DNA from 4 places in the Clostridium sp. CTA-17 genome. Region 2 is predicted to be linked to each of the others. Evidence: riboswitches for the same ligand, from Rfam matches in the RefSeq annotation. Region 2 holds a riboswitch; each other region holds the start of a gene.

Region 1 (7,830 bases), on a different contig from region 2:
TAAAAAATAATAAAATAAGTATTATTTTACATTTATTTAGTTAAATTTTATAGATTGTATAAAGAAAAGGTTAGAAAATTTTAGTAAAAAAATATATAATATAAAATAAGAAAAGTAAGGAGTGATTATGTGGCTACTATTAAAGATATTGCAAAAGGTGCTGGAGTTTCAATAGCTACTGTATCTAGAGTTTTAAACTTAGATGAAACACTTAATGTGTCTGAAGAAACAAGAAAAAAAGTAATGGAAATAGCTGAAGAGTTAAATTATATACCAGTAAAAGAAAGAAAAAATAAAATAAAAAATTACACCATAGGTATAGTTTATTGGTATACAGAAATACAAGAATTAAACGATCCATATTTTCTTTCAATAAGAATGGCTGTTGAGAAAAAGTGTAGTGAAGAGAAAATTAAATTTAAACCAATAGATTTTCAAAAAATAATTAATGAAGGTACAAAAGAATATACAGATTTAGATGGAATATTAGCTATTGGAATATTTGAAGAAGAAGAGATAAGCTTAATGGAAAAGTTATCTAAAAACATAATTTTTGTAGATTCTTCTCCAGAGGAGTGGAAACACGATTCAGTAGTAGTAGATTTCAAATATGGAGTAAATCTTTGCTTAGATTATTTAACATCCTTAGGACATAAAGATATTGGATATTTAGGTGGTGAATCAATTCCACATAATGGAAATGAATCTACGAGAAAAGTAAATTATAGAGAAAAAACTTTTAAAGAATATATGGAGAAAATGGGAAACTATAAAGAAGAGTGGGTTCTAAAGGGAAGATTTTTACCAGAGCATGGTTATGAACTTATGAAGAGGATATTAAAAGAGAAGGATCTTCCTACAGCATTTTTTATAGCTAGCGATCCTATGGCCATAGGAGCTTATAAAGCAATATTTGAAGAAGGATTAAGGATACCAGAGGATATAAGTATATTAGGGTTTGACGATATATGTACTGCTAAATTTTTAACACCTTCCTTAACAACAATAAAAGTTTTTACTGATCATATGGGGAGTATTGCAGTTGATACACTTTTAGAGAGAATGAGGACAGGAAGAGAAATATCTAAGAAAATAGTTTTACCTGTAAAACTTATAGAAAGAGAAAGTTGTAAAAAACTTTAAAGATAAATTTACTTTTGTTTAACTAAAGAGACTACATGGAAATTTAGAGTTTTCCCATGTAGTCTTTTTTGATTATGTTTAAAATGTAACTAAGATTAAAATAAAGCTTTAATTTTTTCTAAGTTTTTTATACAGGCGTTATATCCTGAATTATAAGCATCTTCTAATTTGGTTACATCTTTTTCAAAGCTTTCAATAGCTTCATCTTCATTTGGCCTTATTATAATTGCCTTCCCATCTCTTTCTAATTCTTCACAAAATTTTATTGTTTCATTATATTTTATATGTCTTGATAAAAATGAATTTTTTAAATTAGGATATTTACGTCCAACTATTTTAGATGCTAACTTATTACTTTTTCCTAAAGTTTTTCTATAACTTTTAGGTCTAGTAAGAATTATTAAATGTTTTTCATTCCCATCTGCTATAGCTTTTTTTATTGGAATAGGATCTAAAAGTCCACCATCATAATATTCACTTCCATTTATTTTTATTGCTGGGAAAAGTATAGGGATAGCACAAGTAGCTCTCAAAGCCATATATTTTTCATCTTTAATTTTTCCATCTAAGTATTCTGTTTTTCCTGTGTTAGCATTTGTAACACCTACTAAAACTCTTCCCTTATAATTTGAAAGTGCATCAAAATCATAAGGGAAGAGTTTATTTGCTAATTCATCAAATACAAAATCTAAACCAAAGATGCTTCTACATCTAAAGAAGTTAGAAAGGCTTAAATATCTTTTATCATTTCTATATTTTTTTAATATTTCAATATTTCTTCCTTTTTGATTAGAAAAATATGAAAAACCATTAGTTATTCCTGCTGAAACTCCAATACAATAAGGAAATATTATATTATTGTCAAGAAGAGCATCCATAACTCCTGCACTAAAAATAGGACGAAAAGTTCCTCCTTCTAAAACTAAACTAACCATAAAATATCCTCCTAAGGTTCACGATATATTTAAGATTATAATCCTTAAATTAAAAAAATTCAAAAAAAGATATGTTGAAAAAGAAAAGGAGCTATGGTATCATTTGGATTAGAAAATAGCATAAAAAATAGCTAGGGGGGCCAGTAGTGTCTGGCTGAGATTAGAAATGAAATTTCTTGACCCTTTAACCTGATCTGGTTAATACCAGCGTAGGGAAGCCCAAGATACATATATTTAAATTGATTTTAAAGCATATATAGCCTTAGGGCTGTATATGCTTTTTCTTTTTTAGAAGGAGTGAAAAATATGAGTAAATTATTTAATGCATTAACAATTGCAGGGTCAGATAGTTCAGGGGGAGCAGGAATACAGGCTGATATAAAAGCTTTTTCCGCTAATGGAGTTTACGGAATGAGTATAATAACTGCCATAACAGCTCAGAATACTCAAGGAGTTTTTGGAATAATGGATGTTACTCCTGAAATCATAGAAAAACAGATAGAGGTTATTTTTAATGATATAGAAGTAGGTGCCATAAAAATAGGTATGGTATCTAAAATTGAATCAATAGAAGCTATAAGTAATGCTTTAGGAAGAGTAGAAAAATTACCTCAAATAGTATTAGATCCTGTTATGATTTCAAAAAGTGGATTTAAGCTTTTATCAGATGATGCAAAAAATACTTTGATAGAGAAATTAATACCAATAGCTACTTTAATGACTCCAAATTTACCAGAAGCAGAGGAATTGTTAGGTAGAGAAATACTTACAATAGAAGATATGAAAAAGGCAGCCTGTGATCTTAAAAAATTAGGAGCAAAAAATGTTTTAATTAAGGGTGGACATTTAGAAGGAGAGGCTACAGATATTTTATATGATGGTGAAAACTTTACTCTTTTTGATGAAGAGAGAATAGATACAAAGCATACCCATGGAACAGGATGTACCTTATCATCAGCTATTACAGCTAATTTATCAAAGGGAATGAATATAGTTGATTCTGTGAGATGTGGAAAAGAATATATTACAGGTGCTATAAAAAATGGGTTTGAACTTGGAAAGGGTGTTGGACCAACACATCATTTCTATAAATTTTACTAGGAGGAATAAAAATGGAAGTTTTGAAAAGAGAAAACCCTTTAATACATATGATAACTAATTATGTTACAGTTAATGATCTAGCACAAGTAACTATTAATTATGGCGGCTTACCTCTCATGGCTACACATCATGATGAATTAAAAGAGATAACTGGAATGGCTAATGGATTATTAGTCAATATAGGAACTCTAGAACCTTACCAAATGGAGTCATCAATGATTTCTATGAAAATAGCAAAGGAAAAAGGAATTCCCTCTGTTTTAGATCCAGTAGGTGTACAAGCATCCAAACTTAGAAGAGATTTTGCTAAAAAATTAATACTAGAGGGAGAGCCTTCACTTATAAAGGGGAATTTAGCTGAAATAAAAAACCTTATAGGTGAAACTTCAAATTCAATTGGAATAGATTCCTTTAATGATTCTTTAAGTGAAAATACAAAAAATAAGATAAAGGAATATGCAAGAGAAAGAAATCTTATAGTAGTTGTTTCTGGAGTGGTTGATTTTATAACTAATGGAGAAGAAAGTGCAAGTGTTAAAAATGGAACTTATAAAATGAGTAAAATTACAGGTACTGGATGTATGTTAGGAGCTTTATTAACACTAGCTTTAAGTTTTTATGACCATAAAGATTTAAGATTTAAAGAAGTGGTTAAAGCAGTAACTGCATGGGGAATATGTGGAGAATTAGCTGAGGAAAGATTAAGAGAAAAAGAAGGGTTAATGACATTTAAGCATAATCTTTTAGATGAACTTTCAATTATTAATGATGAAATAATAAAGGAAAGGGAGAAGGTTATTTATGAGTAATAAAGATGCGAAAAAATTATATTTAGTAACAGACTATAGGATTCCTTTTAATGAGCTTTTAGAAAAAACAAAGGAAGCTTTAATTGGAGGGGTATCCATTGTTCAATATAGGGCAAAGAATAAAGAAACTAAAGAAATGTGTAAAGAAGCTGGGGCTTTAAAAAAGCTTTGTGATGAGTTTGGAGCATTATTTTTAGTAAATGATAGAATAGATGTAGCCTTAGCAGTAAAAGCTCATGGAATTCATATAGGGCAAGATGATATGGAGGTTTCTATAGCAAGAGAAATAATGCCAAAGGATGCAATTATAGGTGTTACTGTTCATAATAAAGAGGAAGCTTTAAAAGCTATGAAAGATGGAGCAGATAACTTAGGAGTTGGAGCTTTATTTTCAACTAACAGTAAAGATGATGCAACATTAATGACCTTAGAAACTTTAAGAGAGATAAAATTTGTTTCTAATATTCCACTTTATGGAATTGGAGGTATAACTCCTTATAACTTGAATAAGGATATTTTAGAAAATCTAGATGGGGTAGCTGTTATATCTGCTTTGTTAAATAGTGATAATATAAGAGAAAAAAGCAAGGAATTTTTAAATATTCTTAGTAAATAAGAAATTTTGAATATTAAACTTAAAATATGAAATAATCAAAAAGAGGTTCTTAAGTTATAGAATCTCTTTTTTATTTAGAGTTTATTTTATAGTATAATATTTATAATTTAAGGACTATTTTAATTAAATCTTAATTTTAGATAGTCACAATTTAATTTTAGATATGCTTATTTGAGTATGGTCTTAATTTTATATAAGTTAGATAAGTAGTAATTTTAGGAGAATGATATGAGAAGAGAGTTTGAGGTATTAAATAATATTTTTGGATATAGGGAGTTTAGAAAAGGTCAACAGGAGGTAATAGATAAGATTTTAAGTGGAAAGGATGTATTTTGTATATTACCTACTGGAGGTGGAAAATCTTTATGTTATGAAATACCTGCTTATATTTTTAAAGAAACAACACTTGTTATTTCTCCCTTAATATCTCTTATGAAGGATCAAGTTGATAATTTAAATTCCTTAGGAATTAATGCTGCTTATATAAGTGGAGGAAATGACTTTGAAGAGGTTAAAAATATAATTAGGAAATTCATAAAAGGAGAATTGAAGCTTCTTTATGTATCACCTGAGAGATTAGAAAATAGATATTTTTTAGATAATATAGAAAAAGCTAATATTGCACAAATTGTAGTTGATGAAGCCCACTGCGTATCAATGTGGGGCCATGACTTTAGAAAAAGTTATAGCAAGATAAAACCATTTATTTGTAATTTAAAGAAAAGACCAATTATTACAGCCTTTACAGCTACGGCTACAGAGATAGTTATGAAGGATTCTATTGAACTTTTAGGTCTTCATAATCCCTTTATTTATAAGGGGAGCTTTAGTAGAGATAATTTGGAGATAAATGTATTAAAAGAAGTTGATAAATTAGAGTGTATAAGTGAAATTATAAGTGAACATGATGAAGAGTCAGGAATAATTTATTGCTCAACTAAAAATGAAGTTGAGGAACTTTATAAACACATGCTTTATAGAGGGAAAAGTGTAGGGAAATATCATGGATCCTTGAAAGATAAGGAAAAAAATTATTACCAAGAAGAATTTTTAAATGATAATTTTAAGGTTATGATTGCCACAAATGCTTTTGGTATGGGAATTGATAAACCTGATGTTAAGTTTATAATACATTCAACATTTCCAAAAAGTATAGAAAATTATTATCAAGAAATAGGCCGTGGAGGAAGAGATGGAAGCTTAGCTAAGTGTTATCTCCTTTATTCAGAGCAAGATATAAGAGTTATGGATTATTTAATAAGTTCAACTACAGAAATATCTAGAAGAACTATAGAACTTAAAAAACTAGAAAAAATAATAGAGTTTTGTAATTATGATAAGTGTCTTAGAAAATATATTTTAGATTATTTTGGAGAGGAAAACTCTATAAAATATTGCAATAATTGTACTAACTGCTTAAAAAATAGCGATTTAATAGATATGACATTAGAGGCACAAAAGATATTATCATGTATATATAGAACAAAGGAATCCTTTGGAGAAAGTGTTTTGATAGATATTTTAAGAGGCATTCATGGACCTAAAATTGAAAAGTATAAGCTATATGAGCTTTCAACCTTTGGAATAATGAAAGAATATACAAGCAAGTACATAAAAGATATAATAAATGAGCTTTTATCTATTAATGCTTTAGAAAGAAAAGAAGGAACATATTCTATGCTAAAGTTAAATAGAAAGTCTATAGGAATATTAAAGGGAGAAGAAAAAGTACTTTTAGAGGTTAATAATAATGAAGAAAGTATGTGTAAGGATTTAGAACTTTTCAAGAAACTTCGTATTTTAAGAAAAGATATATCAAGAAGGGAAGGAGTTAAACCATACATAGTTTTTACAGATTCAATGATTATGGAGATAATAAATAAAAATCCTAAAAATAAAGAGGATTTAAAAAATATTAGAGGTTTTGGAGAGCAGAAAATAATAAAGTATGGTCCTTTTATTCTTACTACTTTAAGGGATTATGAAAAGTATGGAAAAAGAAATTAGTTTAACTAATTTCTTTTTTTATTATATATAGTTTTTGTCATAGAATATAATGTATTGTGAATATATTTAGGGTAAAGGAGGGATTACAATGGATTTTAAAGAGTTTATAAAAAGTGATAGGGAAAAACATAATAAGCAGAAGTTTAAGGGAACATTTATTGATTATTTAGAAATTGTAAAAGATAATCCTGACGTTGCTAAACTTTCTCATAAAAGGATTTATGATCTAATTATGGATAAAGGTTTTGAGATATTAAGACCTGAGGAAAATGCAAAAATTAAAAAAATATATGGTAATGAAAAGATTAAGAAATATAACTTCTTCAAGGAAGATTTTTATGGAATTGATACAGTTGTTATGAAATTAATGAACTATTTTCATTCAGCATCAATGAAGGGAGAGGAAGCAAGACAAGTACTATACTTAGTTGGTCCTGTTGGAGCAGGTAAATCTTCTTTGGTAGAAGCTATAAAAAAAGCCTTAGAAACTGCGCCACCAGTATATGTTTTAGATGGATGTCCAATGCATGAGGAACCTTTACATTTAATACCTAAGCATTTAAGAAAAGAATTTGAAGATATGTTAGGCGTTAAAATCGAGGGAGATTTATGTCCAGTTTGTAAGTATAGATTATTAAATGAATTTGGTGGAGAATATGAAAAGTTTCCAGTTTCAACAAAGAATTTCTCAATTCGTTCTAGAAAAGGAATTGGAGTTGTACCACCAGTAGATCCTAATAATCAAGATACTTCAATTTTAACAGGATCTATTGATATTTCTAAAATGGATATGTATCCAGAGGATGATCCAAGAATATTCTCATTAAACGGTGCATTTAATGTTGGTAATAGAGGATTAGTTGAATTTATTGAGGTATTTAAAAATGATGTGGAATACTTACACACTATAATAACTGCAACTCAAGAAAAATCTATTCCTTCACCAGGTAAGGGGTCAATGATTTATTTTGATGGACTTATAATAGCTCACTCTAATGAAGCTGAGTGGAATAAATTTAAATCTGATCATACTAATGAAGCAATTTTAGATAGAATTGTAAAGATTGAGGTTCCGTATTGTTTAGAACTTAGTGAAGAAATTAAAATTTATGAAAAAATATTAAAGAAATCTAACTTTGATGCTCATATAGCACCTCATACTATAGAAATTGCTTCAATGTTTGCAATATTAACAAGATTACTTCCTTCTATGAAGGTT
Region 2 (7,830 bases):
ATAAAGATTTTCTCCTATTCTCTCTGAATGACCCATCTTACCTAGGATTCTTCCATCTCTACTTGTTATTCCTTCTATTGCTAAAGATGAACCATTTGGATTATATGGCATATTCATAGCCATATTTCCTTCTAAGTCTACATACTGAGTAGCTATTTGATCATTTTCTACTAACTCTTTTATTAAAGCCTCTGGTGCAACAAATCTTCCTTCTCCATGGGATATTGGAATACTGTGTACCTCTCCAAGAGAAACCTCATTAAACCAAGGAGATTTCTTAGATATAATTTTAGTTCTAACTATGGATGACATATGTCTATTTATATTGTTATAAGTTAAGGTTGCCATATCTTCTTCAATATCAATTATTTTTCCATATGGAAGAAGTCCTAACTTAATTAAGGCTTGGAAGCCATTACAAATTCCAAGTATTAATCCATCTCTCTCATTTAAAAGCTTCATAACTGAATCTTTTATCTTAGGATTTCTAAATATTGTTGCTATAAATTTAGCTGATCCATCTGGCTCATCCCCTGCTGAGAATCCCCCTGGCAACATAATTATTTGAGATTTGTCAATTTCTTTTTTAAGCATATTTATTGAATCAATTAAGGCTTCCTTATTTAAATTTCTTATTATAACTTCATGTACCTCAGCACCTTCTTTTTCAAATGCCCTTCTACAATCATACTCACAGTTAGTTCCAGGGAATACTGGTATAACTACTCTTGGCTTTTCTACCCTTGTTATCTTTGATTTAAGTTTTTCTTCTATATGCACTTGTCCATTATCTAAAATACTAGCCCCATCTTTATCATTACTTATTAAGTCTGAAACGCACTCTTCTTTATCTTCAGTTTTAGATTTAAATACATCCTCAAGCTTTTCTTCATAAGCTTTTTCTAATTCCTTTAGAGAAACCATAAAATCATATTCTTCACATTTTATAACCTCATCTTTTATTGTTCTTCCTATAACCTTATAATTAGTTCCCTTAAATTCATCCTCAAGGTTAACCCCTTCTTTAACCTCTAGTATTAAACTTCCATAATTAAATCCTAAAAGCTCGTCTTTAGAAATGTTATTTAATGTTGCCCCAATTCTATTTCCTAGTGACATCTTAGTAATTCCCTCTGATACTCCACCAAACTTAAGAGAGCATGCTGAAACTACCTTTTCTTCTCCTATTAACTCATAAAGTTTTTCTAAGTTATTTTTAAATCCATCTATTTCTAAAGTTCCATCTTCTAATTTCTCACCTTTCATAAGAACTAAAGTTGATCCTATATTTTTAAACTCAGGTGAAATAATTCTTGAAGCCTTTTCAAGACCTACTGCAAAGGAAACTAAAGTTGGTGGAACATTTAACTCTCCAAAGCTTCCTGACATTGAATCTTTTCCACCTATTGCAGGTAATCCTAAATCCATTTGTGCCTTATAAGCTCCTAGTAATGCTGCAAATGGCTTACCCCATTTTTCTTCATCTCTTAATAATTTTTCAAAATATTCTTGGAAAGTTAATCTAACTTTTTTATAATCTCCTCCCATAGCAGCTATTTTAGTTACTGATTCAATAACTGAATAAAATGCCATGTGGAATGGACTCCATACTCCTAAATATGGATTAAATCCATATGTCATTAAAGAAGCATCTTTACTTTCTCCTCCTAAGACAGGAATTTTAGCAGCCATGCCCTCTGCTGGTGTTAATTGATATTTCCCACCTAAAGGCATAAGAACTGTTCCTCCACCTATAGTTGAATCAAATCTCTCAATTAATCCTTTTTGACTACAAACATTTAAATTTCTTAAAGATTTTATCCATTCCTCTTTAACGTCACAGTTTTTAACTTCATATGGATAAACACTTGGTGATTTTACTTTTAAAGAAATTTCTTGTTTTGCCCCATTTGTATCTAAGAAACTTCTCTTTATATCAACTATAGTTTTATCCTTCCAATTCATTCTTAACCTATCAGTATCTGTAACTTCAGCCACAATTGTAGCTTCTAAATTTTCTTCTTCCGAAAGTTTTATAAATCTATCTGCATTTTCAGAGGAAATAACAACAGCCATTCTTTCTTGAGATTCTGATATAGCAAGTTCAGTTCCATCTAATCCCTCATATTTTTTAGGAACTTTATTTAAATCTATATCAATTCCTCTGCATAATTCTCCAATTGCTACTGATACTCCACCTGCTCCGAAATCATTACATCTTTTTATCATTTGAGCTACTTCTTTGTTTCTAAAAAGTCTTTGAATTTTTCTCTCTGTTGGAGCATTTCCTTTTTGAACTTCTGCTCCACATTGATTTATTGATTCCTCTGTATGTTCCTTTGAAGAACCTGTAGCTCCACCAATACCATCTCTTCCAGTTCTTCCTCCAAGAAGTATTACAATATCTCCCTTTGAAGGTTCAAGTCTTATTACATTTTCCTTTGGCGTGGCAGCTATAACTGCTCCTACTTCCATTCTCTTAGCCGCATAATTTGGATGATAAATTTCTGATACTTGTCCAGTTGCAAGGCCTATTTGATTTCCATATGAGCTATATCCATGAGCAGCTCCTAAAGTTATTTTTCTTTGAGGTAATTTTCCCTTTAAAGTTTCACAAATTTCAACTGTTGGGTCTGCTGAACCTGTAACTCTCATAGCTTGATAAACATAACTTCTTCCTGAAAGGGGATCCCTAATAGCTCCCCCTAAACAAGTGGCTGCCCCTCCAAAAGGTTCTATTTCTGTTGGGTGATTATGTGTCTCATTTTTAAACATTAAAAGATATTCTTCAGTTCCCTTATCTGTTTCTATTTCTATATTTATAGAACAAGCATTTATTTCTTCTGAAACATCTAAATCATCAAGTTTTCCTCTTTTTCTTAGCTCCTTCATGGCTATTGTTGCTAAATCCATTAACTTAACTTCTTTATTATTTAAGTTTTCCCCATAAACATAGGCTCTTGAATTTTTATAATCTTCATAAGCCTTTTTAATAGGTTCTGAATACTTGCCCTCTTCTATATAAACATCTTTAATTATTGTTTCAAAAGTTGTGTGTCTACAATGATCTGACCAATAAGTATCAATAACCTTAACCTCAGTTATTGTTGGATTTCTATCCTCTGATTTAAAATAATCTCTTATCATTTTTAAATCTTCTAAACTCATAGCTAAAGATTTTTCTCTGTGGAAATTTTTAAGTCCCTCTTCATTTAAATCTAAAAAGCCATTTAAAACCTCAACCTCATTAGGTTCCTCTAAGTTTTCTTCTAAGACTTTTGAAAGTGGACTAACTTCCCTTGAATCAACAGGATTAATGTAATAAGATTTTATTTTCTTTATCTCTTCCTGATTTAAATTCCCCTTTAAAATAATTACTTTTGATGATTTAACAGGAACTTTTTCCTCCTCAGTAAGAAGCATTATACACTCTGAAGCTGAATCAGCTCTTTGATCATACTGTCCTGGTAAATATTCAACACCAAAAGCAATTTCATCTTGTCCTATTTCAAAATTTTCCTCATATACTCTATCTACTGGAGCTTCTGACAAAATAGTATTTACAGTTCTTACATACTGTTCTTCTTCCATATCTCCTAATATGTATTTATTTAAAACTCTTACATCCTCCAAAGCTTCAATTCCTAAATTATCTTTAAAATCCTTAAGTAATATCTGACTTTCCACATTAAAACCAGCTTTTTTTTCTACAAATACCATTCTAATACCAGACATTTTAATCCCCCATTCAAAACACGAACATTATTAATGATTAAAAATTAATCATTCGTTAATTAAACATTACCACCTTAAATACGTATTGTCAATATTTAAAATTATTTAAACATTCGTTTTTCAGATGATTTTAGACGTATTTATATTATTTTTATTAATTAAAGTTCGTATTTAAGAATAAAAATAGAGATATATTAAAAGTCTCGAATAATATTTTTTAATATATCTCCAATATTTTTAGTCTTCTCTTAAAAGATTTATATCCTTTCCTTCTAGAATCTTATTCATATTTCTTATAGAACACATTTTTCCACACATTGTACAACTATCTTTATGTTCAGGAGTAGATTCTTTTCTATATCTAATGGCCTTTTCACTATCTATTGCTAAAGAAAACATCTCGTCCCAATCTAGTCTTTTCCTAGCATCACTCATTTTATTATCTATGTCTCTTGCTCCTGAAATTCCTTTTGCTATATCAGCTGCATGAGCCGCTATCTTTGTGGCAACTATTCCCTCCCTTACATCATCTAAATTAGGAAGTCTTAAATGTTCTGCTGGTGTTACATAACAAAGAAAATCTGCTCCATAAGAAGCCGCCATAGCCCCTCCTATAGCACTTGTTATATGATCATATCCTGGTGCAATATCAGTTACTATTGGTCCTAAAACATAAAATGGTGCTCCATGGCATAATTTTTTCTCTAATAAAACATTAGCTTCAATTTCATTTATTGCCATATGACCTGGTCCCTCTATTATTACTTGTACATTTCTTTCCCAAGCTCTTTTTGTTAGTTCTCCAAGAGTAATTAATTCTTTGATTTGTACAGCATCAGTTGCATCAGCTATTGAACCTGGTCTACAAGCATCCCCTAAACTTAAAGTTAAATCATACTTTTCACATATATCTAATAATCTATCAAAATATTCATAAAAAGGATTTTCTCTATTATTTAATTCCATCCATGCAAAAAGAAGAGATCCTCCTCTAGAAACTATATTAGTAAGTCTTTTATTTCTTCTAAAAGTTTCAATTGTTTCTCTATTTAATCCAGCATGTATAGTAACAAAGTCAACTCCATCCTTTGCATGTTTTTCTACAACTTCAAAAAATTCATCAACAGTTATATCTTTAAGCTCTTTATCATAGAAACCTACTACATCATACATTGGTACAGTTCCTATCATAGCCGTAGAAACTTCTACAAGTCTTTTTCTAAAATCATAAGTTTTACCATAATTACTTAAATCCATTATAGATTCTGCATTCATATCTATTGCCTTTTTAACTTTTTCTAACTCTAATTCTATATTGGCACAATCCTTTGAAATTCCTAGGTTAACATTTATTTTAGTTCTTAACCCTTGTCCAACACCCTCTGCACTTATACTCTTATGATTTTTGTTAGCTGGTATTACAATTTTTCCTTCAGCCATTAAATTCATTAAAGTTTCAATATTAATTCCTTCTTTTTCTGAAACTACTTGCATTTCCTTTGTTATTATTCCTTTTTTAGCAGCATCCATTTGAGTTGTATAATTCATATTAGTTCTCCTTATTTTAATTTTTTAACTGCGCAGTTAAATTAATATAGGATCCTATTTTTTTATAAAAAATAAAAGCTTGCCCTAAGGCAAGCTTAATAAACACTTATATAGATACATTTATAACTTTTTAAAGCATAAATATAAATAAACAACAGTTTATGCTTCCCTACGGTAGTACTAACTACATCAGGTTTTAAGGGTTAGATATTATCCTCTCAGCATATAAAATGCACCCCTAGCACTTACGATTAAATATTCACTTTTTCTAAATTATACTATCAATTTTTTTCAATTTCAAGTAAATTTATAAAAATAAGTAATAATATACTTAATAATTATTTAAGCTAAGTATAAAAAATATACTAAATTAAAACCAAGTAAAATATAAGTAGAAATTAAAAAAGCTTTAGAATAAGTTCCTATCTCATTCTAAAACTTTCCTAACTATTCCGATTTATATATTATAATTTAAGTTTTCTCTACAAAACAATGGAATTTTAAAAGCCTGTATGACCAAATCCACCGCCTCTATTTACACTTTTAAGTTTAGAAACGTCATCTGTTTCTATAAAATTAGCTTTATAATATTTTGCTAAAACCATCTGAGCAATTCTATTTCCTTTTTTTATGTATATAGTTCCATATGGATTTCCATTCTTATCTAAATAAATATATGTTTTTAATAATTTTTTATAAGCTTTTTTCCCTTCATCCTCATAAGAACTTACATCATGTCCTTTAGATTCTAAATAGTCGCTTAATCTTACTTCAGTATAATTATTTTTTAAATCATCTAATATACTTATATCATTAGCTATCTCATAAGGAAGATTGGCTATATTATAATTATTTTCTAAAATTACTGATATATCACTAACTGAATCAGCATCAATAGTTCCTATTGAGTTTGAAATTTTTAAGTTTGTTCTTAAAGAAAGTCCACTTCTGGCCCTAATTTGAAGCTCCATATTATCAGGAATTGCAAATTTTAACCCTAGTGGAATTGCAACCTTTTCAAAGGGTCTTATAACCATATCCTCTGTTGCAAAAAGGTCTGCTCCTGCGGCTAATGGTGTTTCATATTTAGGTGTTTCTCCATTTTTATCATATTGAATATATACATCTCTTACTCTTTGTTCTCCAGCCATAAAACTCACCTCCATCTTTAGTAAAAATTATATTTTAAATTTCCCTTATTAACAAATGTGTAAATCATCCATATTCTTAATTGAAAGTTGTATTATTAACATTTTGTTAATATATTTTCTTTATTCTTACATTTACAACTTATTACTTTTATTAAGAATTTTTTTATAGAAAAACTTAATTCTTTATAAAAAAATAACAGGTTTAATCAATCTAACCTGTTACTTTTTACTTATTTAAAATAATTTTTAAAAATTATTTCTATTCATGTTATATATACAAATTCCAGCAATAGCACCTGTTATAAATACAGTTACTAAGTTCCATATCTTAAATATATAAACTCCAAAATAATGAACTAACACAATTAAAATTAAAGCTATAACTATGTGGATAATCCATTCCCACTTAGGATTGATCTTAAAAGCTCCAAATATTTTATCAGTTAATCTTATTTTTTTATCAATTAATCCATATACAATAGCAAATAGAATTGTTGATACAACAAACACTAATGCTTCCAATATATTTTGTAATAAAAGCATTCTATCCATAGTTTCTTCCCTTTCAATTCATCCTTAATAGCTATATTATACCATTTTAAAGAATAGTAAGTGAACTTTACAATTAAAATTAATATATCATTTAGACTTTAAATCCACCCAATCTATAGAGATAATACTCTTCTTTATTTTTAGTATAAACATAAAGAATAAACTAATAAAAATATATCTTTTTACAAATTATTTTTTAAAGGAAGCAATTAAAACTCCAATAAAAATCCCATTTATACTTGAAACCACAAGGTTTCCAATTCCGTAAGGAATACTTAAGTGCTTAAATATTATGTAGCTTAAAACTAAAACTATTATTGCAGTTATTATAACTATTAAATCATATATAAACTTATCCTTAAAACTTTTATGTCCCCACAAAATTCTAGTATTACTATCCCTAAGTTTATATAAGAAAAATAATACTATAATTATTCCAATAACAGTACTTGTATGTTGAACTAACTTATATATATAAATTTCATGTCCACCAAATATTATAATTTTTTGTTGGAGCCAAGTGATATGACGCACAAAGAATCCAGTTTTATGAGTAAATCCATCCCATAAAACATGGGTAATCATTCCTAACAAAGCTGAATATATGAAAACAATTACTTCTTTCCATGAATGTAAGCCAAATTGTTCTGTTCTTAAGTAACCATACCAGTTATCTAAAGGTCTCGGCAAATGACTTATAAGTGGAGATTTTATAAAGTTATGAAAAATATACGCTAATAAAATACATAAAGGCAAATTTAATATAAAAAAGCCTAATATTTGGTGTCCTAAATTTCCATAAGGTCTAAAATTAAGAAAATATATAAAATCTGGAGCCATACTC
Region 3 (7,830 bases), on a different contig from region 2:
TTGACTTTTTATTAATTCCTTAACTTCACTTACAGAACTTTCATCATTTATATCAAATTGGCTTGTACCTTTTTCTTTTAAAGAATGACCTCCAACTTCAGTAGAAACTCCAGCACTGATTTTACTCACTCCTAAGGGAATTAAATTTCTTCTAAAATCCTTTCCTTCTCTAGTAGATATATTTATTCCCCCTTGAGGATCAAATAGTCTATAGGCTAAAAGTATTTGAACTAGCTCCCTATCATCAACTTCATTTAACTTTTTAAGCCCTCCTTCACAGGGTCTTATTCTTGGCACTGAATAACTTATATCTATATGAGGATACTTATCTCTTAAATATTTTCCATGCATTGCTGTAAAGAAGGCATCTATTCTAAAATCAGCTAATCCTAATAAGGCTCCTATACTTATGCTTCTCATTCCAGCTTCTGCTCCTCTCTCTGGAGCTTCTAATCTGAATTTATAATTTTTCTTTGGACCAGCCACATGAACCCTATCATATACTTTTTCATCATAGGTCTCTTGATATACAGTAAGCCCTTCAGCACCTGCTTCTACCACCTTTTTATATCCCTCTTCTGTCATTGGATATATTTCAATGGTTATGGAAGGAAATTTCTCTTTCAAAGTTTTAATGCTCTCTTCTATATACTCTACTGGAGTATGATATTCACTTTCCCCTGTTAATATTAGAATATGTTTAAATCCATCCTTTGAAATAGCTTCCCCCTCTTTTTCTATTTCTTCTTGATTTAATTTTTTCCTACATATTTTATTTTCTACATTATACCCACAATATGAACACTTATTTACACAATAATTTGAGATATACATAGGTGTATATAGTAATATTGTCCTTCCAAAATATTTTAAGGATAGATTTCTTGCTTCTTGAGCCATTTCTTCTAAAAACTCTTCTCCCATAGGAGATATTAAATTAAGTAAATCCTCTGGTCTCTTATTTCTTTCATAAATACTTCTTAATACATCTTCCTTTTTTACAGAATCAAAATATCCATAAAAATCAAAATCTCTATATTTTTCTACTACATCATAAAAACTCAATTAAATCATCTCCTAATCTAAAAATCCAGTAAGTGGAGATGAAGCATTTCCAAACTTTGATTCTCTTCCCATTTTAGCTTCATAAGCTAATCTGCCACCTTCTACTGCCATTTTAAAAGCTCTAGCCATATTTATAGGATCTTCTGAGGATGCTATGGCAGTATTAACTAAACAAGCTGCCGCTCCCATTTCCATGGCTTCCATAGCCTGTGATGGCTTTCCTATACCTGCATCAACTATAATAGGAATATCTAATTCATCTATCATTATTTGAATCAATTCTTTAGTCTTTAACCCTCTATTGCTTCCTATAGGTGCACCAAGTGGCATTACAGCTGCCGCTCCAGCTTCTATTAATCTTCTTCCTGCATAAAGATCTGGACACATATAAGGAAGGACAATAAAGCCTTCATCAGCTAATACCTTAGTTGCCTTTATGGTTTCTTCATTATCTGGAAGCAAATACTTAGAATCTGATATAACTTCTATCTTTATCCAGTTTCCACATCCCATAGCTCTTGCTATCCTTGCTATTCTAATAGCCTCCTCTGCATTAGTTGCCCCAGAAGTATTAGGAAGTAGTATTACATCCTTAGGTATATTTTGAAGAATATCCTCTTCCTTATTATCTAAATCTACCCTTCTTAAAGCTAAAGTTATAACTTGAGAGCCACTTCCCTCTAAAACATCCTTTATTATTTCATTTGAAGGATATTTACCACTTCCAACAAAAAGTCTATTTTTTATTTCTACTCCACCTATTATTAACTTGTCCATAAAAAACTCCCCTTTTCTACTCACTACTCTTCTTATTTCTTCATATTTTAGACTAGTATTTTATTTTTTATATATAAACTCTGTCTAAAAAGCAATTAAAATTCACTCTATTTTTACTATTATTTATTTTTGAAATTCTATTTTATTAACAGCTATATCTATAACTAAATTAGCCATGTGATTTGCACATATAGCCACTCTAGGAGCCATTAATCCACAGCCTTCCCTAGCTTCATTTACTAAATCTCCACAAATATAAAACTTATCTGTTATTTGCTTTGTTTTTATTAAATTTGAATCATAAAAGCCAGCCATTCCTGAAGAGGAAATCAAAAATTTGTCCTTCATATTACTTAAAACATAATTAGCTAATAAGGCTTTGTAATCTGGATTATCAAAAGCTTCTATTATTATGTCAGCTCCTTGTAAAATACCCATATTATCTTCAGAAAGCTTAAGATTTAAAGCTTCTATTTTTATAAAAGGATTTATTCTAATTAAGTTTCTTTTTAAAGCAGTTACTTTAAATTCTCCAATATCCTCAATATAATACTGTTGCCTATTTAAATTAGAAGGTTCTACTATATCAAAGTCTACTAAACTTATACTTCCAACCCCTATTCTTCCTAAGGAAATAGCAATATTAGATCCAAGGCCTCCACATCCAGCTATTAAAACCTTAATTCTTTTTAGTTTTTCATGAATACCTGGTGTATGCCTAGATACCATTAGTTCTTCTAACTCCTCTTTATTAGGCATAATTCCCTTTTTTATAAAGACAACCCTATCTCCATCATTAAGCTCCTTATCTTCTACAAGTGGAAATCCATTTAAAACTATAACATGAGAATCAGGAAATTCTTCATTTTTTAAAGAATACACTGTGCAATTTTCTTTTACCTCTCTCCACTTTTCATTAATCTTTATATTCATAAAGGCTCCTCTTATCTTTTTTCTCTTTTATTTTCAATGACCTTTTATTGTTTAGACTTCTTAAATCATTCTTAATCATCCTCCACCAACAAAGGCAATAATCTCAATTACATCTTCATGATTAAGTAATATTTCATTATAATTACAGGAATTAACTATCTCTTTGTTTAGTTCTACAACAACCCTGTTACTATTTACATTTAAACTTTCTAGTAAATCATAAACTGTATTAAGTTCACCCTTTTCTAACTTCTTACCATTAACAATCATCTTTTCACCTCTTTCCCAATAACTATCGCTTTTATACCAACAAAAAAGGTTTAGCAATATTGCTAAACCTTTAAAAATATATTCTCTAATTAATCATAATAATATTTTCTAATATGAAAAATCACAACTTAAAATATACTTCCCTACGTTGGTATTAACCAAATCAGGTTATTAGAGTTAGGATTAAAAATCCCTCTCAGCCTTTTACAGCACCCCTAGCAATATCTTAAAATTATTTATTTTTATTTATCATAACTCAAAAAACATTTTTTATCAATTAGTTTTTTCCTTATTTTCTAATCTTCTATTTTTCATTGTTATTAAATTATTATTTAACATAGCTGTTAATATTAATCCTATTAAAGCTATAATAGCACATGTTAAAAACAATTTAGTATATCCAGTATTCATTGTTTGTTGGAATGCAGTTTCTATTGCATTTTTAGCTCCATCTAAACTTTGCATATATGATTTTTCAATCATGTCAATGTTCATATGAGGATTATTAGCAAACTTGTCTCCTAAAGTTGCAAATTGTGATTGTACCATTCCTTTTATAAGACTAAATATATTCGTAACACTAGCATTTCCCATTGAATTAGCAAAGCTTGAAGCTCCACCACTGTTTGACATTATATTAGACATTCCATCCACATGTGGCATAACTTTTTGTAATGCTTCTGGTACTCTTCTACCAGCATCTGATATAAAGTTAATAAGAATATTGGGTGAAACTGCAATACCTATAGATTTAACTAATGATACTGCTGATTGTCCAACTGTAGCCTCATTATCCGGTACTAAGCTAAGCATTAAATAGTTTATTGGTGTTCCCATAGAGAAGCCTAACCCAAATCCCATAATAGCTAGTCCTATTACTAAATTAACCATACCTGGGTGTTTAGTTGTTACATATCCTTGATAAAGGTTACCTATTATAACTAAACACATACCTATTAATAATACTTTTTTAACCCCTATTTTATCAATAAATTTTCCACCTAAAGGTGCTGCTATACCTACAAATATTGCAAATATTGTAACTATATATCCACCACTCCCCATTGGAGTTCTTAATATATTTTCACTAAATTGAGGAATAAATACTGTTGCCATTAATCCACACCCTACAACAAAGCTTAATATTAAAGTTATAGCTATTTCCTTATTAGTAAAGTAAGATAAGTTTATTACTGGATCTTCGGCTTTTCTTTCTACCCAAACTAATACTGGAATTGATATTATAAATATTAAAAGATATGGCCAAACATCTAGTGATTTTATTGAATTAGTGAAATCATAGAATCTTAAGTTTGTAGCTCCATACATTAATGATAAGATTAATATGGTTAATACACCTGAACCAAGAATATCTAACTTCTTAATTCCTTGTGCAGAAGTATTTTCTTCTAATTTAGTTGCCATAAGTAATATTATTATACTGATTGGAACATTTACTAAGAATAAAAAGCCCCAGTTTTTATCTCCAAAGATAGAAAGTATTCCAGAACCTAAGCTTGGTCCTACAACTGTTGCTATTCCATATATTCCTCCAATCATTCCTAAAGCTGAACCTCTTTTTTCCACTGGGAATGATGTTCCTATGTACGCTGTAGCTATTGGCATTATACCTCCGCCACCTATTGCTTCTATAGCCCTTGAAAATAATAAAAATGTATAACTATTTACATAGTCTGATATTCCACATAGTAAGGAACCTAGTCCAAATAGAGTTATTGAAACCATGTAAACTTTTTTTCTACCATACTTATCAGAAAGTTTTCCCATAAGAGGCATTGATACAGCATATGCTAAGGTATATATTGTTACAACCCAAACACTAGCATTCTGTGAAACTTTTAATCCCTCAGCTATTATATCTCTTGCTGGTGAAACTATGCCAGAATCAATAGCTCCCATGAATATTCCTAGTAAAAAGACAGCCATGGTAATTCCAACTGATTTTTTCTTCATTATTGTCACCCTTTCTTAAGTTTTTACTTATTCTAAGTGTGACTTTTATTAATATTATTTTTTTAAATACTATTAATAAAACTCACAGTGAATTATGTTCAGTTTACTATCTAAAACTTCTAAAATCAAAGTTTGAATTTTCTTAAATTCTCCCAAAATTCATTAAAACCCAGTATTTATTTTATTTTTATTCATATTTAGTTAATATTTTGTTAACATTATATTTTCTAAAAATTAAGGGCTATATCAAAATAAAAGTATAAAACCTATAAATAGTGTCTTACTCAATATTTGTAAGTTTTATTCACCAATTATTTTGATATAACCCATTTTAGCTATTTTAACTGCTCAATTTGTTCCTTTAATTTTCTTATTTCTTCATCTTTTTCTTTTAGCTTAGTTTCATAATAGTTGTCTTTATCATCTAAATTATTATTTAGCATATTTATTAAAGAAGCCATTTCATCTGCACTTCCTACAATTCTGTTAAAAAGCAAAAGATTAGATTTTAATATCTCTGGTATCTCTTGATGGGAATATCTTAGTCTATGATCAATTTCTCCATATCCTTCCTCAAAAATAGTCCTTACTTGTATCTCAGCTATTGTTGTACTATCTTGGGTAAAATTTAGTTCAACTAAATAATGAACTGATCTATATCCTGATTGTCTTGATATAACTTCAATACCCAGATTATCAAATATACTTCTATCATCTCCATCTCTTATATTTGCTGTTATTTCAATTACATTCCAAGTCTTTATTATGAAATCATGTATATCCTTCCATTGATCCTTAAATATATGTAAAACTCTTATTCCTATTAAATCAGTTATTTCATTTTTATAGTTATACTCGTTAAAGTAAAAATCCTCACCATATTTTTCTTTTCTATCTTCTGTTTTTCGTATTATTTTTTCTATTAATCTATCTGGATTTTTTATCCTTGATTTAACAGAATGAACATTTTCATTAGAACGAAGTATATTTGCTATAAAATCAGCTTGATTATAATAAGACCCCTCAAACTTTACAAAATCATTATATATTCTCTCTAAATCTTCAAATTTAATTTTATTTTTTTCTATGTGTTCTTCTACGTGAGGATATTTTTGAAGAAAAACTTCTTTATTTAAACTTCTCATAACTATCTCCCCTTGTTTTAATTTATTGTTGTATGTAATACACTATAAGCTCTATTTCTCTATTAACCTCTTTAAATCTTCTAAACCTAAATCAATTTCCTCTTTGGAGAAATTACATTTTTTTAGTTCTTCTTCACTTTTATTAGCTAGCAAGTTATACATTTTTTCTCCTATTTCATATATTTCAATAGAAGGATTTTTCTCTGCTTCTTTAAAAAGCATATCCTCTGCCTCATCAATTTTACCTTTAGATATTAATCCTCTTAAAGTTATCCAAAAAATATCATCCTTTGAATAAGTATCAGCTAAAAGAAAATCATTTTCTCCATCATTATTTAATAAGAATCCCATTAAAACACCTACTTTTCTATTTCCTTTTTTATATGCTCTTTTTTAAAATACATAACTCTATTTAAAAAGCTCTAAATATTCTTCATATCCATTTTTCTTTAATTCTTCCTTTGGAATGAATTTTAAAGAAGCAGAATTTATGCAATATCTTAATCCACCTAAATCCTCTGGTCCATCACAAAATACATGACCTAGATGTGAATCTCCTAATCTACTTCTAACTTCTGTTCTAATCATTCCATGACTTTTATCTATCTTTTCTTTTATTATGCTTCTATCTATTGGTTTTGAAAAGGCAGGCCATCCACAAGAAGAGTGAAATTTATCCTTTGAAGTAAATAAAGGCTCTCCTGTTGTAACATCTACATATATTCCTTCTTCATTAAAATCCCAATATTCATTTGTAAAAGGTCTTTCAGTTCCATTTTCTTGAGTAACATAATATTCTTCCTCAGTTAAGATTTTTTGTAATTCCTCTTTTTCTTTCTTTGTATATTTCAAAATGATCACTCCATTTTTTATTTATTATTATTTTAATGCTTTATATTTACATTCTTTCAAGATAATCTTTTATATTTTCAATTATTATTTCTAAAGCTTTAATACTCTTTAATACATTTCCTTTTATACATAATGAATGTCCAGCATCATCTATTTCTAATACTCTTAATCCTTCATATTTTATTTTCTCCAAATTCTCTGAAGATATTAAAGTATCCTTAGTGCCAGTTATTATTAATCCTTCTTTATCTAATTTCTCTTTAAAGGTTTCATTGATAGGAGTTAAATAAATATTTTTAATATCAATATCACAATTTTCTTTAATTTCTTTATGTATTTTACTTTGCAATACTGTACCTAGACTTTTACCTATAAGAATAATTCTCTTATATTTTCCTCTTCTAAGTTCTAAGGCACTAAAAATAACATCTAAACTTTCAAGGAATAATTCCCTAATATCATTTTCATCATGTCTATTAAAAGGTTCTCTACTAACTTGAAATCCATATTCTATTCCTAAATAATCAAATTTTAAATCTAAAATAAGTTGTTTAGAATAATCTAAAAGTGCTTTATCCAGGGTGTACCCAAGTCCAGGTAATATTACAGCTAAAGTATCACTTTCATTACAAATTAATTTATTCTTAGTTATACATTTCCACATTGATTGTTTCTCTATATTAAGACTATTCATATTTTACTCACCTTCTTTTTAAATTCTATTATATAATTATATGTTAAATTTTTTCAAGGAAGAAAAATTTATATTTTTCAAAGGATTTTCTATAAAATGGAAGAATATATAATATAATCT
Region 4 (7,830 bases), on a different contig from region 2:
GGGAGCAACATGCCATCCCTTATCTAAGGCTCTTGTATAATATTCATAGCTTGGGAAATATCCACTACCTCTTACAGGTCCCTCTCCATTTCCAACCTCTATTAAATTAACTACCTTATCTGCTCCTTCGCTATAAAAACCAAAGTCTGCAAAATCACCAAAAGTCTTTCCTGGATGATTTAATTGAGAAACTGACTCTGGCAATTGAGAAATAGTATTATAATAATTTTTTAAATTCATATCACTATTTTTTCTTGTTTCAAATCCTGGAGTATTAAATGTATTTATATGTCCCCATCCTCCAGTAGATCCTGACCAAGTCATTTCATAACCATACATAGCAACAAAGTTACCATCATCATTATATTTATTAGATATATTTTGAGCATTACTCCAAGCTTTACTCATTGATCCATCATTTATATTAGCTTCAGTGTCATTATCAAACCAATTTGAGTGATCTGTTACAGCAAAATAATCAGCCTTTCCTTCATCTCTTGCCCATTTATAAGCATCCTCTAAGCTTCCAGTTCCATCTGAAATATTAGTATGTGAATGTAGTTGTCCATAATAATGATTTATCTTTCCTACTCTAAACTTCCATTCTTTCACCCTATTATTTCCTAAAGAATCACTTACACTAACTTCTACTCTATGTTCTCCATCCTCTAAGTCTTCTTTAATCTCATATGAAAAACCAGTTTCTGTTATTTCAGCTACTTTAGTTATGTCTTCATTATCTAATTTAATTTTTACACTTTCTACATTTACTCCAGAATTATCTATAAATTCTCCACTTATAATAGGTCTTCTGTTTTCTCCTACACTTGAGTTTTCCTTAGGTAAAACATTCTTAACCTCTGGTCCACTTAAGTCTTCATCTACTACCTCAAAAGCATATACTCCACTTTCTGGTACTCTTGAAATATTTTTACCATCACTAGCTTCAATATAATATTCCATTCCAGAAGCTTTTAAATCTTCCTTAGGTATTAAAGTTTTAAATATTCCATCGTCCTCTTTTAATGCTACTTTTTTAAATTCAGTATCCTCTTTTCCCTTAAAGCTAATAGATACCTCTTCTAATTTATTGTTATCACTTACTTTAGCTTCAATGTTTAAATCTTCATTTATATTAGCCTTTTCAATTTTTTTATGAGTTATTACAGGACTTTCATTATCTTCAACTATTTTTGTAAACTCTGCTGAAGAACCATAAAGTTGAACTTTATCATTGAATCTTCCAACAACGCCTTTTACATCTACTAAATCTCCTGTTTTAACCTCTAAACCTGAAGGTATAAAGTAAATATCTAAAACATCCTCTCCTTGTGTTAATGTTTTAGCTTCTAAATCAACCAATGCATTTTTTAACTCAATATAGTGAGAATCAAAATTTGACTCTTTTAATTCCTTAATAGTAACTAACTTAGGATCAGGCATTCCTAAATCCCCTAAAACTTTTATATCAGTAGATTGTACTTGAAGTAATCCATTAAAATTATCTAATGTACCACTTATTTCAATCTTATTACCCTTAGTTATTGCTCCAAAATCCACACCTGATTTGAAGTTTGAAACTGCAATAGCTCCTGTTTCATCCTGTATATGAAGAGTTTTATTTCTATCATTAAAAGTTACAATACCTCTTGTAGTAACTTCCTCTCCTAAATTTTTATTTCTTGCTTCCTTTACCTTAAGAACTTTTTCTGAAGGATTTTCTCCTTCACTCCATGAAATATCATGCTTTCCTAAATCATCATATAAATTTCCTGTATCTACATCCCATTGAACAGAAATATCAAAAGGTATTTTATCTATATTATTTTCACCATTTTTTATTTCAGCTTTTCTTCTAGCACTTATGAATTTACTATCATAAAACTTTTTATCTTTTTCTGTCTTAGCTCCAAATGAGTCTATTATCTCATATCCACTTCCAGTATTTTTTCTAAGTAATATAACATCATCACCATTAAATCCTACTGTTTGGCTTCCTACCCCTAATTTATTTTCTAAATCATTTATAACCGCAGTAAACTTCTCATCTTTTCCTTGGTTATTATAAATTACATAAGTCTCTCCACTTTCTATAATCTTATCTTCTAAACTTTGAGAAACTGGACTTCCCTCATATTTTCCATTTGAATATACAGCTAAATCATAATTAGAAAGATTTATTCCTTCCCCTGTTCCATTAAAGATTTCAATAGCTTTTGAATTAGATGGTCCATGTAAATATTCTGATATTATTAAGTCTCCCTCTTGTGTCTTAATTTCCTTAGCAAAAGTAGGATAAGATGTAAATAAACTTCCTATCATGCTTAAGGATAAGGCTTTAGTTATTAAAATCTTATAATCCTTTTTCATATGAATCCCCCTTGAAACAAATTTTTAAATGCTAATTTTCCCTCCCCTCTTTTCAACATATATAGAGTAATAAATACATTTTTTAATCTATTCCCCTATTTTTTTCATAGCATTCATTATATGTTTATTCATAAGAAAAACTCTTTATTCTAACTTTACATAACCTTAATGCAAATTTAACAATAAAAAAAAACCAATTCATAGTCTATTTAAAACTATAAATTGGTTCATATCATGATCACATTATTGATTTTTCAAGACATAAGAAAGGTTCTACTATATCTCTCATAGACATCATTTCTCCTACATGTACATATCCTAAGTTTTTATATAAATTAACTGCGTTTTCATTTTTATGATAAGCACTAATTCTTATGGAATTGCACTTTTTTTCCTTTGCCATTTCTTCTACAAAATCTATCATTTTTCTTCCATAGCCTTTTCCTCTGTGAGATGGTGAAACAGCTATTCTATGAAATGATAAAAATGGTCCATCAATTTGCCATGCAATATCATTATAAACATCATAAGCATAATCATTAATAGTAGCAACAGCTACTATTTCTCCAGAAGCTTCTATTCCATAAAGATGTTTATTAGAGATATCCTTAAAAATTATTTCAGTATTGGGATAACTTTCGTTCCAATTATAAAGTCCTCTTAAATTCATTTCTTTTACAACATTATCATAAATACTTTTAACCTTGTTTAATTCATGTTCTTCTATTAATCTTATTTTCATTCCTCTTTTTACCTCTTCTAATAAATTAATTTAAAATAATGTTTTATTAAAAAATCAAATCAAAATTTTACCCCATGTTCATATCTCCTTTAAATATTAATAATAAAATAACTTTAATTAGATAAAGTTTCCTTTGTAAACTATCTGCTTTAAATATGGTTCATTACTTATCGTGGAATAATTTTATTTTATTCAAAAGAAAAAGTCAAAGAATTTTCTGTTAACATTTTTTTGTTTAAAAATTATTAATATTTATCTTTTATTTGCTTTTTTGATATACTCTATTTGAGGAGAGGAAGTGGAATTTATGTTAAAAAAAATTAATTTTCATACCCATACTAAAAGATGCAAACATGCTAAAGGAGAAGACAAAGATTATATTGATGCAGCTATACAAAATAATTTAGATATTTTAGGATTTAGTGATCATGGACCTTATCCAGATAATAGATTTGGTCTTAGAATGAACTTTAATGAACTTGAGGAATATAAGTCTACTTTAGAAAAGCTTAAAATAAAATTTAAAGATTTTATTCATATTAAAATTGGTTTAGAAATAGAATATTTACCTTCAGATGATTTTTATTATAATTATCTTAAAAATGAGTTGAAATTTGATTACTTAGCTCTAGGTCAGCATTTATTTTTAACTAAAAATGGTGAATTAAAAAATACATATTCCTTAGAAAGTACTAAAGACTATATAGAATACGCTGAAAGTATTTGTCTTGGCATAAAAAGTGGATACTTTGACTTTGTAGCTCACCCTGATTTAATCTTTATAAATGATTTTCCTTGGGATGAAAATTGTGATAAAGCCTGTAATTTAATTATTGATACAGCAAAAAAATATGATTTCATATTAGAATTTAATGCAAACGGTATTAGAAGAGGAAAGAAAAAATATTCTGATGGAGAAAGATTCCCTTATCCCTATGAAAAGTTTTGGAATAAGGTTTCTTTAGCAAAGGTTAAAACCATAATTAACTCTGATTGTCACACTCCTTATGATCTTTGGGATAATACTATGGATTATTCCTATACCCTTGCTAACAATCTTAATTTAAATATTATTGATAATATTTAAAAATTAAATCCTTGCATTTTAATATTTTTAGGTATATAATCAATATAAATTTGTTTTTAGGAGAATTTTTTATGATAAATAGTACAAACTTAATAAAAGCAAAACTTAATAATTCTTATTATTGCTATTATAGATAGTTTGTATTTATGATTGAATATATGCAGTCATAGATACAAACTCCAAAGGAATTTTGGATTGTATCTATGATGGCTTAATTTTCGTTATAAAGATAGGTCACATAGGTAATACTATATGGCCTTAATAAAGAGTTTTAATACCCTAGGTCGTATAGTTTAACTATATGACCTATTTTTTTATATTTATATAAAAATCTAGGAGGTATTTTAAATGAAAGAACGAGAAAATTTTACTGGAAAGTTTGGATTTGTAATATCCTGTGTTGGCGCTGCTTTAGGACTTGGTAACATATGGTTATTTTCCTACAGACTTGGTCAATATGGAGGTGCTGCATTCTTAATACCATACTTTTTATTTGTTTTTATACTTGGAACTACAGGTCTTATAACTGAATTTTCCTTTGGTAGAAAGTTTAAAGCAGGTTCATATACTGGTATAGTTGAATCTTTTAAAAGCAAATCATTAAAGGGAGGAAAATTCTTTGGTATGCTCCCTCCTATAGGATTAACAGGAGTTTTTATATTCTACTCTATAGTAATAGGTTGGATTCTTAAATATTTTTTCTTAAGTTTAACTGGATCTATTAATACTATTGATACTACTACTTACTTTAGTAATTTTGCTGGTACACCTAATACAATCTTTTGGTTTGCCCTAGCAATAATATTAACTTTAATAATAGTTTGTTTAGGAATAGGCCGTGGTATAGAAAAATTAAATAAAATAATAATGCCACTCCTTCTTTTAATTTTTATAATTTTAATCATAAGATCTCTAACTTTACCTGGTTCTTTTGAAGGAGTCAAATATCTATTGGTTCCAAGATGGGAAAACTTATTTAAAATAGATACTTGGGTAATGGCTCTTGGTCAAGCCTTTTTCACAGTTTCCCTAAATGGATGCGGCATGGTTGTTTATGGTAGTTATATAAATGATAAATTTGATATTCCATCATCTGCAATACAAACTGCCATATTTGATACTTTGGCTGCTCTTTTAGCATCTCTTATGATTATGCCAGCAGTTTTTGCTTACGGATTAAATCCTTCATCAGGGCCATCTTTATTATTTATAACTTTACCAAAAATATTTCAAGGTATGAATTTTGGTGCCTTACTAAGTACATTATTTTTTCTTAGTGTAATATTTGCTGCTATTTCATCCTCTGTAAATATGTTAGAGGGTCCTGTTGAAGCATTCATGGCTCACTTTAAGTCAAATAGAATAAAAACTTCAATTGCAATATCAGTCCTTTGTTTTTTATGTGGAATACCTTTATCATTAAATATGGGAATCTTTGATAACTTCTCAAATCTTATTACAATAATAATTTCTCCACTTTGTGCTTTACTGGTAGCTGTTGTATTCTACTATATTATTGGTGGCGAAAATGTATTAATAGAAGTAAATAAGGGAGCTCATAAAAAACTTGGAAAATGGTTTATTCCTTTAGGGAAATACATTTTTATCTTAGTTACTATACTAGTAATAATTCTTGGAATAATATATGGTGGTATAGGTTAAATTTAAATATCAAAATTTAAATAAAAATTTTTATTTAATAATTAATATCACTTGACCTAATTGCAATTTGCATATAAAATAAACTTAGAATTATTTCATGTGCTAGGGGTGCCTTTAGGCTGAGAGATGATTATTTATCATTAACCCTCAACACCTGATCTGGTTAATTCCAGCGTAGGGAAGCGTTTAGGGCTGTATTTAAACCGGATCTATATTTAGATTCGGTTTTTTTATTTACATTCTTTAGACTCTCTAAGCACACTTAAAGTTTAAGGAGGGGGTAAAAACTATGATGTCATTTTCACAAATAATAAATGATTTTATTCAAAGTTTTTCATCAATTAATTTAGGAGGAAATTTTAAGGAGATTGTAACTAATCCACTAACAATTCTTACTTTAATAGGAGTCCTAATAATATTAGTTTTACTTATAAAGGCTAAAGACATCAAATTTGATGCAAAAATGCTTACAACAATAGGAATTGCTTTAGCACTTACTGCTGTATTAAACATGCTAAAGATATATAAATTTCCTCAAGGTGGAGGAATAACTTTAGGTAGTATGATTCCTATAATACTTATTGCTTATGCTTATGGTCCATTAGTTGGAATGCTTACTGGATTTTTATTCGGTATAATTTCTTTATTTATAGATCCATACATACTTCATCCTGTTCAAGTATTATTTGATTATCCTATACCATATATGGCATTAGGAGTAGCAGGATTCTTTAAAAACCATAGAATTTCAGGAGCTATAGTAGCAATATTTTTAAAATTTTTAGCTCACTTTATTTCAGGAGTTGTTTTCTTTGGAGCCTTTGCTCCTGAAGGAATGTCTCCAATTCTATATTCATTTTTAGTAAATGGTTCTTTAATAGGAGCTGATGGTTTAATATGTGTAGTTCTTTTAGGTATTTTACCTGTTAATAGACTTATTAAAGCCATAAATTCTAAAAGCGTAACAAGCAAATACGCATCTTAAAATAAAGTAAGGTCTAGATTTCATTAAAATCTAGACCTTTTTATTTTTTAATTAAAGAATTATACTATAGTTAAGAGATAAAAAGTTACATAAACTTAGGAGGTACTTATGAATATTAATCATGGTGCTAATTTATTTGATTTATCAAATGAATTAGGTCTAAATAAAACAGATATTAAAGATTTTAGTTCAAATATAAATCCATTTGGAGCATCTAAAAAAGCTAAAGATGCACTTTTAAATAATATTGATATGGTTTCTATATACCCAGATCCTAAATATACAGATTTAAAGGAGTCAATCTCTCAATATTGTCATTGCAAAAAAGAAAATATTATAGTTGGTAGTGGAGCTACGGAACTAATATCCTCTTTTATAAGTGTTATTAACCCTAAAAAAGCTTTATTACTTTCTCCATCTTATTCAGAATATGAAAGTGAACTTGAAAAGATAAATTGTGAAATAACTAAGTTTTTTTCAAAGGAAGAAGATAATTTTAAAATAGATGTTAATAAATTAATAGATAGCATAAAATCTTCAAAGTTTGATTTAGTTATAATTTGTAATCCTAATAATCCTACTGGATTTGCTTTTTCAAAGGATGAAATTTCTCTATTATTAAAAAATACTTCATCAATATTCATGGTTGATGAAACTTATGTTGAGTTTACAGAGCCTGAAATTTACTCCTCTACTCCACTGGTTGATATATTTGATAATCTATTTGTAATTAGAGGAACTTCTAAATTTTTCTCAACTCCAGGTATAAGATTAGGTTATGGACTTATTTCTAATAAAGAAATTAAAAAGTCAATGGTTGAAAAACTTGATTTGTGGAACATAAATATCTTTGCTACAACAATGGGAGAAATTATGTTTAAGGATAAAGAGTATATTCTATCAAATACCTCTAAATTAAAAGAAGAAAGAGATTATCTATTTAGAGAATTAAGTTCAATAAAGGACTTAAAGGTATATGAAAGT

The links. A riboswitch is a leader RNA that binds a small molecule or an ion and turns the genes downstream of it on or off. The one in region 2 is predicted to bind thiamine pyrophosphate.
Region 1: another riboswitch for thiamine pyrophosphate. It lies ahead of thiD (bifunctional hydroxymethylpyrimidine kinase/phosphomethylpyrimidine kinase); the one in region 2 lies ahead of thiC (phosphomethylpyrimidine synthase ThiC).
Region 3: another riboswitch for thiamine pyrophosphate. It lies ahead of thiS (sulfur carrier protein ThiS); the one in region 2 lies ahead of thiC (phosphomethylpyrimidine synthase ThiC).
Region 4: another riboswitch for thiamine pyrophosphate. It lies ahead of thiT (energy-coupled thiamine transporter ThiT); the one in region 2 lies ahead of thiC (phosphomethylpyrimidine synthase ThiC).

The regions. Positions count from the first base shown of each region.
Region 1 is NZ_BAAABF010000002.1:368,474-376,303, forward strand. Features, by position in the region: gene ACYUCG_RS06045 (LacI family DNA-binding transcriptional regulator) at 130-1,143, shown strand; gene ACYUCG_RS06050 (patatin-like phospholipase family protein) at 1,239-2,078, opposite strand; TPP riboswitch at 2,202-2,311, shown strand; gene thiD (bifunctional hydroxymethylpyrimidine kinase/phosphomethylpyrimidine kinase) at 2,385-3,179, shown strand; gene thiM (hydroxyethylthiazole kinase) at 3,191-3,988, shown strand; gene thiE (thiamine phosphate synthase) at 3,981-4,604, shown strand; gene recQ (DNA helicase RecQ) at 4,833-6,611, shown strand; gene ACYUCG_RS06075 (PrkA family serine protein kinase) at 6,700-7,830, shown strand, end outside.
Region 2 is NZ_BAAABF010000001.1:112,863-120,692, reverse strand. Features, by position in the region: gene ACYUCG_RS00505 (phosphoribosylformylglycinamidine synthase) at 1-3,735, opposite strand, end outside; gene thiC (phosphomethylpyrimidine synthase ThiC) at 3,973-5,283, opposite strand; TPP riboswitch at 5,433-5,533, opposite strand; gene ACYUCG_RS00495 (dUTP diphosphatase) at 5,784-6,434, opposite strand; gene ACYUCG_RS00490 (hypothetical protein) at 6,681-6,986, opposite strand; gene ACYUCG_RS00485 (DUF4184 family protein) at 7,176-7,830, opposite strand, start outside.
Region 3 is NZ_BAAABF010000002.1:19,640-27,469, reverse strand. Features, by position in the region: gene thiH (2-iminoacetate synthase ThiH) at 1-1,065, opposite strand, end outside; gene ACYUCG_RS04455 (thiazole synthase) at 1,078-1,842, opposite strand; gene thiF (sulfur carrier protein ThiS adenylyltransferase ThiF) at 1,966-2,775, opposite strand; gene thiS (sulfur carrier protein ThiS) at 2,851-3,045, opposite strand; TPP riboswitch at 3,169-3,272, opposite strand; gene ACYUCG_RS04440 (MFS transporter) at 3,319-5,019, opposite strand; gene ACYUCG_RS04435 (RelA/SpoT domain-containing protein) at 5,355-6,164, opposite strand; gene ACYUCG_RS04430 (DUF6483 family protein) at 6,216-6,515, opposite strand; gene msrB (peptide-methionine (R)-S-oxide reductase MsrB) at 6,573-7,016, opposite strand; gene ACYUCG_RS04420 (alpha/beta hydrolase) at 7,063-7,710, opposite strand.
Region 4 is NZ_BAAABF010000002.1:289,483-297,312, reverse strand. Features, by position in the region: gene ACYUCG_RS05640 (CehA/McbA family metallohydrolase) at 1-2,370, opposite strand, end outside; gene ACYUCG_RS05635 (GNAT family N-acetyltransferase) at 2,609-3,112, opposite strand; gene ACYUCG_RS05630 (histidinol-phosphatase) at 3,411-4,199, shown strand; gene ACYUCG_RS05625 (sodium-dependent transporter) at 4,548-5,861, shown strand; TPP riboswitch at 5,956-6,059, shown strand; gene thiT (energy-coupled thiamine transporter ThiT) at 6,151-6,846, shown strand; gene ACYUCG_RS05615 (pyridoxal phosphate-dependent aminotransferase) at 6,955-7,830, shown strand, end outside.